2 regions of the Janthinobacterium sp. HH102 genome follow, and region 1 is predicted to be linked to the other one. Evidence: predicted binding sites of a transcription regulator. Region 1 holds the regulator's gene; the other holds the start of a gene.
What was found. Region 1 encodes FNR, which switches genes on or off when oxygen is low (the NO sensors DNR and NnrR bind a similar motif). Its sites were predicted from a motif close to TTGATNNNNATCAA; they were not measured.

Region 1 (7,176 bases):
CCGCATCATCGAGCGCGAGCATGCGCGCTACCTGCGCCAGCTGGGCAGCCAGGCCGAAGGCATCGCCGACGATCTTTTACTCATACGGAGAATGGCCATGAAAACCACGGCACGCAACCAATTCCTGGGCAAGGTGGCCGAACTGAAACAGGGCGCCGTCAACGACGAAGTCACGCTGGAATTGCCGGGTGGCCAGCACATCGTGGCCATCGTCACGCAAGGCAGCAGCGCAAGCCTGGGCCTGGTGCCGGGCGCGGAAGCGTTTGCGCTGATCAAGGCATCGTCGATCATCCTCGTGGCCGACAGCGCAGGCGCGCGCTTTTCCGCACGCAACCAGCTGGCCGGGCTGGTGACGCGCGTGCAGACGGGCGCCGTCAACACGGAAGTGGTGCTGGACTTGCCACGCGGCGGCACGATCGCCGCCATCATCACCAACCAGAGCAGCACCGAGCTGGGCATCGAGATCGGCAGCAGTGTGACGGCGATTTTCAAGGCGTCCAGCGTGATCCTGGGCGTGCCGGCGTAAATGGGGTAGGTCGGATTAGCGCGCAAGCGCGTAATCCGACAAGGTTCCGGGGCCTGACCCCAGTTTTACGTTGCAGGCTTAATCCTTCAGCCTGGACAACCAATCGGCCGCCGCCGCCAGCGCCTGCTCCAGTTCCTGCGCCGTCTGCGCCAGCAGCGCCGGCACCTCGTCGAGGCGGCCCGCATCGATGGCTTCCTCGGTGGCGAACGCGGTGCGGATCAGGCGTTTCGTGCCCAGGGTGCCGACGGAGCCGCGCACGCTGTGCAGGATGCGCGCCACGTCGCTGTGGCGGCCCGCCTGCAAGGCTGTTTCGGCATCGCGCACGGGCGTCATGCCCTTGTTCAGCGCGTCTTCCACCATGCGCCGCAGCACGCCGCGCCCCTTCGCGTCGCGCCCCATCACGCGCATCAGCGGCGCCATGGAAAACACTTCCTCATCGGCGACGGGCGCCGGCCCCGCCGTCTGCACTGGCGGGCGCTTGGGCAGGTGGCGCAGGATCACTTCCATCATCTCTTCCACCACCACGGGCTTGGCGATGAAATCGCTGATGCCGGCCGTCATGCAGCGCTCGCGCTCGGACGCCAGCACGCCGGCCGTCATGGCGATCACGGGCAGGCTCAAGCGCAGTTCCGTGCGGATGATGTGGGTGGCGCTGAAGCCGTCCATGACGGGCATCTGCATGTCCATCAGCACGATGTCGTAGCGCAACGCTTCCGTGCGCAGCCGTTCCACCGCTTGCAACCCGTCGCCCACCACGTCCAGGGTGGCGCCCATGTGTTCGAGGATGCCGCGCGCCACGGCCTGGTTCAAATGGTTGTCTTCCACCAGCAGGAAATGCACGCCGGCCAGTTCCGTGCCCAGCGGCTGTTGCAGCATGCGCTGCTCGCCGCCGTCGTGCTTGGTAATCAGCGCCTGGTGCAGGGCGTCGAACAGGCTCGAGCCCGTGATCGGCTTCATCAGCACGACGTCGGCCTCGGCCGCGCTGGAGATTTCCTCGAGGTGGTTGCGGGCGAAGGCGTTGACCATGACCACGATGGGCTGGCGCTGGCCGCTGGCTGCCTGGCGGATGGCCTTGGCCGTGGCCAGGCCGTCCATCACGGGCATGTGCCAGTCGGCCAGCACCACGTCGTACGGCTGCTGCTGCGCCAGGCGCTCGCGGTACAGTTCGATAGCGGCAAAGCCGGAGTCCACTTCGTCGGCCAGCCAGCCCCACGCCTCGATCAGCTTGACGATCAGTTCGCGCGTGGTGCGGTTGTCGTCGGCCACCAGCAGGCGCAGCTGGCCCAGGGTGGGCGTGCGCCGCGTTTCGGCCGGCTGCGCCAGCATCTCGAACGGCACGCTGAACCAGAAGCGGCTGCCTTTGCCTTCGCTGCTGGCAACGGCGATGTCGCCGCCCATCATGTGGATCAGCTGTTTGCTGATGGCCAGGCCCAGGCCCGTGCCGCCGAAGCGCCGCGTGATGCTCTGGTCGCCTTGCGAAAACGCGGCAAACAGCTGCTGTTGCTGCAACTCCGTCATGCCGATGCCCGTGTCGCGCACTTCGAAGCGCAGCCAGGCGCGGCCCTTGTCTTTCTCGGCCAGGCTGACGGCCACCACCACTTCGCCGCTCTCGGTAAACTTGATGGCGTTGCCGGCCAGGTTGACGAGAATCTGCTGCAGGCGCTGGGCGTCGCCCATGAGGCGGCGCGGCACGTCGGGCTCGACGGCAATCGCCAGTTCCAGCTCCTTTTCGCCCGCATTCATCGTCATCGTCGTGGCCAGCGTGTTCATGACCTCGTCGAGGTCGAATTCGACGGGCGACAATTCCATGCGGCGTGCCTCGATCTTCGAATAATCGAGCACGTCGTTGAGGATGCCCAGCAGCGACTGGCCGGCCACGCGCACCATGGTCAGATACTTGCGCTGTTCCGTATCGAGCTTGGTATTGCCCAGCAAATACACCATGCCCAGCACGGCATTGAGGGGCGTGCGGATTTCATGGCTCATGTTGGCCACGAAATCGCTCTTCGCGCGGTTGGCCGCCTCGGCCCGGTCGCGTTCCTGTTCCAGCTCCGCCGCGCGCGATTCGAGCTCCTGCTGCAAGCGGTCGCGCTCGCTCATCAGGCCGTTGAACGCTTCCGTCAGCTCGCCGATCTCGTCGCGCTGCTGCACGGGCACGGGAGTGAAACGGCTGCCGCTGGTGCGCAGCGCCTGCAGGGTGTCGCGCAGGCGCACCAGCGGCGAGAGCAGGCGCACGGTGACCCAGCCCAGCACGGCTGCGGCCAGCAGCGAGGCGAGGATGCTCCACAGCACCAGCCGGTACAGCACGCCGTCGAACGGTTCGAAGGCGTCGTCGAGGGGCAGCGAGGCGGCCAGCAGCCAATTTACGGATTTCAGGCGCTTGAAGCTGTTGACGGCCGTGATGCCGCGGCTGTTGGTGCTGACCATGGTGCCTTCGCCATCGTCCTTCAGCAGCCGGGTGGTCGTCAGGTTGGCGTTCGGCAGGCGCGGCTGCAGCAAACGGCTGGTGTCGGGATGCAGCACATAGCGCGGCACGGCGCCGCGCGTGAGGACGAAGTAATAGCCGCTCTTGCCGATCTTTTCCGAGCGCAACCTCCCCAGCAGGTTATCCTTGTACAGGCGCAGCACGCCGATCACCACGCCGGCCACCTGGCCATCGGCGCCCAGCACGGGCGCGACCATCTGCACGATGGGCATGCCGCTCGATTTGCCCAGCATCGGCTCGGTGATCATGGGCTGGCGCGTGCGCAGCACGGTCTGGAAATACTCGCGCTCGGCGACGTTGATGCCGGCGCGCCCCGCCACTTCCGGCATGTCGGCCACGACGGCGCCGTGCGCGTCGAGCACCAGCACGTCGTCGAACAGCACCAGCATCGAGCGGCGCGAATAGTATTCGCGCAATTGGGCGGGCTGGGTGATCAGTTCTGGCGGCTGCTGCCGGGCCGTCAGGGTGACGATCTGCAGCAGCATGCCCAGCTTGTCGTCGAGCTCGGCGGCGGTGCGGCTGATCAGGGACGACTGCTGGCTCAACAGTACCTTGGTGAAATCGTCGCGCATGTGCTGCACCTGGATCATGGTGACCAGCGCGATCATGGCGATCGAGGTCAGGCTGGTGGCCAGCGCGACTTTTGCTTTGATGCCGAGAGGCTTCATGATTTCCTTTTCAGTACCGGGCGGCACAGGCGGCAGATAATGCTGTCAGGAATTTTCCTATCAATACCCCAGCTTGGCAAGCGCCGCCACGCAAATTGCCCTCTCCGCATGGGCTTTTGACGATGTTGCCATATAATTAAAGTCGGAACGTCGTTTATTCAGCGAAATTGCGGTGAAATTGGCACACGGCAACCCTGTATGCAGTAAACTTGTTGTTGCATTTTCTAAAAGGTACCGACATGACTGAAGCGCTACTCACTCCAACCTCGCCCACAGTGACCGTGGAAGCGTTGCGTGCGCGATGCTCGACCTGCAGCATGCATCAATTGTGTCTGCCGATGGGCCTCGACGTGGGCGACATGGACAGACTGGACCAGATCATTGGCCGCCGCCGCAAGATCGTGCGCGGCGCTTCGCTGTTCCGCATCGGCGACTCGTTCCAGAACCTGTATGCGATCCGTCTGGGCCACTTCAAGACCTACCAGATCAATCCGGGCGGCGAAGAGCAGGTGACGGGTTTCCAGATGGCGGGCGAACTGCTGGGCATGGACGCCATCAGCGCCGACCGCCACCACTGTAATGCGGTGGCGCTGGAAGACAGCGAAGTGTGTGAAATCCCGTTTTCCAGCCTGGAACAATTGCTGGGCAATATGCCGACCCTGCTGCGCCATTTCCACCGCATGATGAGCCAGGAAATCACGCGCGAGCAAAGTGTCATGCTGTTGCTGGGCAACATGCAGGCGACGCAGCGTTTTGCCGCCTTTATCGTCAACCTGGCGTCGCGCTATGAAGCGCGCGGCTATTCGGCCAGCAAATTTCAGTTGCGCATGTCGCGCGAGGAAATCGGCAACTACCTGGGCCTGACCATCGAAAGCGTCAGCCGTTTATTGTCGAAATTCAAGAAGGAAGGCTGGCTGCGCGTCTCCAACCGCGAGATCGAGATCTTGCAGCCGGCCAAGCTGAAAGCCATTACAGCCGGCACCGACGTCTGCAAGTAACAGCACCGTCAAAACCTACTGCGCGTCGTGCTTTGCGGCCTGCGATGCTCGCTGTGCTATAGCACAGCTGTGCTTCTCAGCCACAAATCACTGCCGCTCGCTACGGTTTTTTCCCGGCGCTGTACGTTATAACTCTTCATCCGCATGCAGCGCGATGCTGCGTTGCACGGGCCAGGTCCAGATGCCGGACAGGCGCCACTCGCGTTTGTCGTTTTCCACCAGCACTTGCCAGCGGCTGCGCTCGAGCATCGGCAGCGCCACGGAAAAATTGCCGGCCGCATCGGGCTGCACCAGCAGCTTGATATCCTTTTCCGGCAGGGTCGCATGCGCCAGGTGCAGCTGCAAAGGCCCCTGGTACGCCTTGCCGAAGCTGTGCACGGAGCCGCTGAGGCGCGCTGCAGCGACGTCATACGACAGGGTCGTATCCATGGCCAGGTCGCTGGCGATCGTGTCGCGCTTCAAATCCTGGTTGATCGCCTTGCCCTGCTTGTAATAGTCGCCCACCACCAGCGCGTCGGGCTGCGTAAACGCGATATAGCCCATGAAGCTGCCGACGACCACGGACAGGCCGGGACCGATCATCAGCAGCCATGGCCAGCGGTGTTTGTACCACGGGGCAACGGGAGGTTGCAGTTTCAGACTGTCGGACATGGTATTTCTCCTGTGTTTCTGGTATACGGCCAGCCCCCATGCGGGGACCGGCCTTCCTGCATTAGCGCGGCACGATGAATACCGCGCTTTCGCGCACATGCAGCGACGGGTCGTCCAGCGAGTGCAATTCGATCGCAATCTTGTTCGAGCCCTTCTCGCCGACGCCGTGCGGCACGCGCAGGCGGATCGGCCAGCCCAGCGTTTCCGTCGGCTGCAAGGTCACTTCGTCGCGCGTCAGCAAGGTCAGGCCCGGCAAGCCGGAAGCGCTGATTTTGAAATGCTGGCTTTGCTCCGAGGTGTTCATGATCTGCAGACGATAGACGTTTTCGATCATGCCGTCTTCCACCTCGCGTCCCATCGAACCGCGGTCGCGGATCACGTCCATTTTCAGGGGCGTGCGCAGGGCCAGCGACGTACACACGGCGATGATAATCAGGGCCAGGATGGACGTGTAGATCAGCACGCGCGGGCGCATGGCGCGCTGGCGGATCTGCTTCGAATTGAAGTTGTTTTCCATCGCATGGTCGGTGCTGTAGCGTATCAGGCCACGCGGCCGCTCGACCTTGTCCATCACCGTATTGCAGGCATCGACGCAGGCGGCGCAGCCGATGCATTCATATTGCAGGCCGTTGCGGATATCGATACCGGTCGGACACACCTGCACGCACAGGGTGCAATCGATGCAGTCGCCCAGCTTGTCGTTGTTGCCGGCCTTCTTGCTCATGGCGCCGCGTGGTTCGCCGCGCTTGGCATCGTAGGTGATGATCAGCGTGTCCTGGTCGAACATGGCGCTCTGGAAGCGCGCGTAGGGGCACATGTATTTGCACACCTGCTCGCGCAGCCAGCCCGCGTTGCCGTAGGTTGCCAGGCTGTAGAACAAGACCCAGAACCATTCCCAGGGACCGAAATTGAGGGTGGTCACTTCGCGCGCCAGTTCCTTGATCGGCGTGAAGTAGCCGACAAAGGTAAAGCCCGTCCACAGGGCGATGGCGCCCCATACCAGGTGCTTGGCCGTCTTCTTGAACGCCTTGCGCACGGAGGGGCCCTGCTTGTCGAGGGCCATGCGCGCGCTGCGCGTGCCCTCGATGCGGCGTTCGACCCACAGGAAGATTTCCGTGTATACCGTTTGCGGGCAAGAAAACCCGCACCACACCCGCCCGGCAATGGCCGTGACGAGGAATAACAAATACGCACAGATGATCAGCAGGGCCGCCAGATAGATGAAATCCTGGGGCCACAGCACGACGCCGAAAATGTAGAACTTGCGCGTGGTCAAATCGAACAGCAGGGCTTGCCTGCCATTCCAGGTCAACCACGGCAAGCCGTAGAACGCGAGCTGGGTAAGCCATACGCATACCCATCGCCAGGTAGCGTAGCGTCCTTTGGCCTCGCGAGGGTAGATTTGCTCGCGGGCCGCATACATCTTGATGACTTGAGGTTCCATTACATCATTTCACGGGCGTCTGGGGATTCGACAGGCTCCAGACATACGCCGACAGCACGTGTACCTTGGATTCGCCGAGGAAGTCGCTGAAGGCCGGCATGGTGTTGTTGCGACCCTTGCGCACGGTTTCCATGATGGTATCGGCGCTGCCGCCGTACAGCCAGATCTTGTCCGTCAGGTTAGGCGCGCCGAGCATCTGGTTGCCCTTCGCATCGGCACCGTGACAGGCCATGCAGGCGCCGAACTTGGCCTTGCCCAGCACGGACTTGACGGGGTCCGACGTGGAACCGGACAGACTCAGCACGTAATGGGCCACGTTCTCGACATCTTTTTCGGAGCCGAGCGCGGCGCCCATCGGCGGCATCTGCCCATTGCGGCCATGCATGATGGTGGTCTTGATGATG
Region 2 (4,819 bases), 2.6 Mb from region 1:
ACGTGGCCAGCGCCGACTGGTCCACCCTGGACGGCTACCGCGGCCAGAACGCGAACATGCACGCGTGCGAAGCCATGCTGGCCGCATTCGAGGCGACGGGCGAGGCGCGCTACCTGCACCGCGCCGAAACCCTGGCGCACAACATCACGGTGCGCCAGGCGGGCCTGGCCAACGGCATGATCTGGGAACACTACACGCCCGACTGGGCTATCGACTGGGATTACAACCTGCACGACAAGAGCAATATCTTCCGTCCCTGGGGCTACCAGCCCGGCCACTTCACGGAATGGGCCAAGCTGCTGCTGATCATGGAGCGCCACAGCCGGTTCATGGCCGGACCATCGGAGTGGCTGCTGCCCCGTGCGCGCGCACTGTACGACACGGCGCTGGCGAAGGCCTGGGATGGCGCGCATGGCGGCATCCACTACGGTTTCGGCCCGCACGATGAAATCTGCGACGGCGACAAATACTTCTGGGTGCAGGCGGAAAGCTTCGCCGCCGCCGCCGTGCTGGCCGCGCGCACGGGCGACGACGCCTACTGGCAAAGCTACGACAAGATATGGGACTACAGCTGGAAGCATTTCGTCGACCACGAACACGGCGCCTGGTACCGCATCCTGACGCCCGAGAACCAGAAAATCAGCAACGAGAAAAGCCCGGCCGGCAAGACCGATTACCACACCATGGGCGCCTGCTATGAAGTGCTGAACGTGCTCAAAGGTGCCGCATGAGCGCCGCCTTCCCGCGTGAATTTCCACAATTCGTGTCGGCCGGCGAAGCGCTGACGGACATGCTGCGCACGGGCCCGGACGCCTGGAGCAGCCAGGTGGGCGGCTCGACCTGGAACGTGGCGCGCGTGATGGCGCGCCTGGGCGTGCCCAGCGCCTTTGCGGGCGCCGTCAGCCTCGACGTCTTCGGCGACGCACTGGCGCAAGCGACCGACGCGGCGGGCCTGGACATGCGCTTCTTGCAGCGCCGCGCGAAGTCGCCGTTGCTGGCCATCGTGCATGAACTGCATCCACCCACGTATTACTTCATCGGCGACGACAGCGCCGACCTGCATTTCGACGCGGCGCAACTGCCGGCCGGCTGGATGCAGGGCGCGCAATGGGTGCATTTCGGCGGCATCAGCCTGGCGCGCGAACCGCTGGCCGGCAAGCTGGTGGCGCTGGCGCAGGAGCTCAAGGCGGCCGGCGTGAAAATCAGCTACGACCCGAATTTCCGCATCATGATGGATGCGCGCTACGACGCCACCCTGCGCCGCATGACGGAGCTGGCCGACGTGATCAAGGTGTCCGATGAAGATCTGGCGGGCCTGTTCCGCCACGACGACATCGATGGCGCGTTTGCCGTGCTGCGCGGCTGGAATCCGCACGCCACGTATTTGTATACGCGTGGCGCGCAAGGTGCGGCGCTGTACCTGGGCGAGCAGACATGGCAGGCGGCCCCGCCCGCCATCGAGGTGGTCGACTCGGTGGGCGCGGGCGACGCCAGCATCGGCGGCTTGCTGTACAGCCTGATGTACCGGCCCGATGCGGACGGCGGCCAGCACTTGCGCTTTGCCGTCGCGGCCGGAGCAGGCGCCTGCCTGGCGGCCGGCGGCTCGCCGCCCTCGGTGGACCTGGTGGAATCGCTGGCGCAGCGCACGCAGCTGCGTTAAGTCGTATGGCGCGGTGCGCCGGCAGGCAGGCGCACCACGCATATTTTTTACGCAATGCAAAAATTTATCATGGTCAGCTTGATCTGCATCGAAACGCGTTGACCTTCCCGCCAGGCCTACCTTGACGTTGGCAATCCTCCTACATGCACGCCGCATGGCCCTGTCTAGAATGGGGACTTCATTGCACACCTGGAGAAAACATCATGGCCACCCAATCCCATCAGGCAGCGTCCGTTTCCCAGCAAAATGCCGGTATGCAAGACATGGATGCGATCGAACTGCTGACGCAAGATCATCAGACGGTGAAGGACTTGTTCGAACAGTACGAGGGGCTCAGCGACAGGTCGCTCGCCAGCAAACGCAAGCTGGCGCTGAAAATCTGCGAGGAATTGAGCAAGCATGCGATGGCGGAAGAGGAAATCTTTTATCCGGCCGTGCGCGACGCCAGCCGCCTGAACGAAGACTTGATCGACGAAGCCATCGTCGAGCACGCCTCGGCCAAGGAATTGATCGCGCAAATCGTCGCCATGGCGCCCGGCGAAGACTTGTACGACGCCAAGGTCAAGGTCTTGTCCAGGCAGATCGAGCAGCACGTACAGGAAGAGGAGGGCGAGATTTTTCCGCGCGCGCGCGAGGCGCAGCTCGATCTGCTGGCCATGGGCGGCCAGATCGCAGCGCGCAAGGCGGAAATGCAAGTGCCCGGGATGCAGCCCTGAGCCTGCCTGGCCGCGTCTGACTAGCGCGCTGGCCCTGTCGACGCCCGTTACATCAAGGTAAGCGCCATCAGAGGATGCGTGGCGGGCGCCTGCTGGCGGCAGGCGGTTCGCCGCCAGCGGTGCAAGTGGTGGAATCGTTGCTGGAGCGTACGATATGGCGATGATGTGGGGATGGCGTGTCTATTCAGCGGCGCCAGGGCGCCCTTTTTGCGAGAATAGGCGTAAGATTTGCTCTCTTGCCATGTCAAGAGCCTGTTCTGGGAGTGTATTCATCCGGGGATAGGTTCGAAGTCATGCGCTGACCAATATGCCGTGCTTCCCATTGCCATGCATGGCGCCACTTGGCCGGGTCCGTGCGCTTTACAGAGCACGGGCGCTGAGAAGGAAGTCCGCATGCATAAGATCTGGAATTTTTTCAATCCCCGGAGCTTCAAATTCAAGATGACTGTGCTCGTGGGCGTACTGGTGCTGTGCGCAACGGGTTCTGTTGCGCTCACATCGCTGTCTGTCGCGCAAGGGCAGATGGTATCCGTTATCGGCAATCAGCAATATGCCTTGCTGACCAGTGCCGCGGCATATATCGACGAAGACTTGAATGCCAAGAAAGCGCTGCTCAAGGTGCTGGCGGAAGGGCTGCCTGCGGATGTGTATGAACATCCGCAGCGGATGCAGGCATTTATAGAAAATCATCCAACCCTGCGCGAGGAATTTTTCAATCTCGTCGCCTTTGATGCTACCGGGAAACTGATTGCCAGCATGAATGACCGGCGCGTGGCCGGCAAGCTCAATTTCGCTGCGCGCGAATATTTTATCGATACCGTGAAGCTCAGGGAAGGCGTGATATCGCGTCCATTCAAGAGCCAGCTGTCTGGCAAGCCCGTTGTGCTGGTAACCGAACCGATCTATGACAAAGCCGGAAAATTGCTGTATGTAATCGCTGGCAGTCTCAATTTGCAAAGCCCGACATTTTTTGGCCAGTGGGAGCAGCTCAAGCCGGGCAAGAGCGGTTATCTGTTCATGTTGACCGACGACGGCACGATACTCCACCATCCGGACCCGGCGCGCGTCCTGAAGCGGGTGCATGATGAAACGGGCGGCGCAACCCCTTCCACCTTGGCCGCATTGCGGGGATTCGACGGTTGGACGCAAGGTAAAACCAAGCTGGGCGTGCAGGCAATTATGACTTACAAGCATTTGCGCGCGGGAGATTGGATCATCGGCGCCGTCTATCCTGAAAGCGAGGCATTCACGCCGGTCACCGATATGTATGCCAAAGTCATCATTGCTTCGTCAGGCGTGGCCTTTCTGGCCAGTTGTGCCGGCTGGATCGCGGTGATGCTGCTCTTGCGTCCTTTGGGCGATCTGGGCCGGCATGTGGCGAGCATACGCTCAGGCAATGCCGATATTGCGGTGTTTGATATCGCCCGTAAAGACGAGTTCGGAAAGCTGAGCCGTGCATTCTATGCGCTGTCGCTGCAGAGGGAAGCGGCGGAAAACAACCTCGCCGCTCTGGCGCGTACTGACATGCTGACGGGCCTGCACAACAGGCGCATGTTTGACGAGGCGCTGGCCGCGGCATTGACGCGTGCGCGGCGCGCTGGCACGGGCCTGGCGCTGGCGTATCTGGATATCGACTATTTCAAAAAAATAAATGACACATATGGGCATGGTATCGGCGATCTGGTATTGATTGAATTTGCCAAACGGCTCAAAGCTTGCGTCCGGGCCTCCGACACGGTGGCGCGCCTTGCCGGCGACGAGTTTGTCATTATTTTCGAACAACTGACGGAGCAGTCCGAGCTCGCGGTACTGGGCAAGAAAATCGTGCAAGGGATGGCCGTGCACTTTGATTGCGGCGGTATCGGTCTGCATGTCACCACCAGTGTCGGCTTGGCGTTCTGCACCCGCGGCGATACGACGGCGGGGGCAATCTTGACGGCGGCCGATACGGCGCTCTACAAGGCAAAAAGCGCTGGCCGCAACGGTTATGCCGTCACTTCCATCGGCAGCCCCGCCTTGACCGAGGCGTTGTAGGGCCGGGTGCGCCGGAATGGCGGGTGGTGGCATCGCCTGTTCCGGCAGCGTCAAGGCCTGCGCTGGCCCTGTGCCGTCGGCGGCGCATAGCTGCCCGACGATGCGCGCTCTACCAGGGTAAATTCCATCAAGTGATGCGTGGCGGGCGCCGTCTCCCCGGCGCGGCGCTGGCGTATCTCGTCGATGACGAGCTTGACGGCGGCGCGCGCCATGTCGGCGATGGGCTGGTGGATGGTGGTCAGCTCGGGCCAGACGGTGCTGGCGACGGGCGTGTCGTCGAAGCCGCACACGCTCAATTGCGCCGGCACCTGCAAGCCCATGCCGTGCGCCACGGCCAGGGTGGCGGCGGCCATGTCGTCATTGCTGGCGAAGATGGCGCTGGGGTGCGGTTCGTGCGCCAGCAGCCGGC

Region 2: the regulator FNR is predicted to act here: its motif matches at 1,739-1,752, upstream of JAB4_RS13310 (hemerythrin domain-containing protein).

What each region holds. Positions count from the first base shown of each region.
Region 1 is NZ_CP062062.1:276,736-283,911, reverse strand. Features, by position in the region: gene JAB4_RS01220 (TOBE domain-containing protein) at 1-526, shown strand, start outside; gene JAB4_RS01215 (response regulator) at 605-3,679, opposite strand; gene fnr (fumarate/nitrate reduction transcriptional regulator Fnr) at 3,919-4,677, shown strand; gene JAB4_RS01205 (FixH family protein) at 4,804-5,328, opposite strand; gene ccoG (cytochrome c oxidase accessory protein CcoG) at 5,390-6,772, opposite strand; gene ccoP (cytochrome-c oxidase, cbb3-type subunit III) at 6,777-7,176, opposite strand, start outside.
Region 2 is NZ_CP062062.1:2,892,343-2,897,161, forward strand. Features, by position in the region: gene JAB4_RS13300 (AGE family epimerase/isomerase) at 1-731, shown strand, start outside; gene JAB4_RS13305 (carbohydrate kinase) at 728-1,660, shown strand; gene JAB4_RS13310 (hemerythrin domain-containing protein) at 1,924-2,376, shown strand; gene JAB4_RS13315 (diguanylate cyclase) at 2,770-4,410, shown strand; gene JAB4_RS13320 (LacI family DNA-binding transcriptional regulator) at 4,461-4,819, opposite strand, start outside.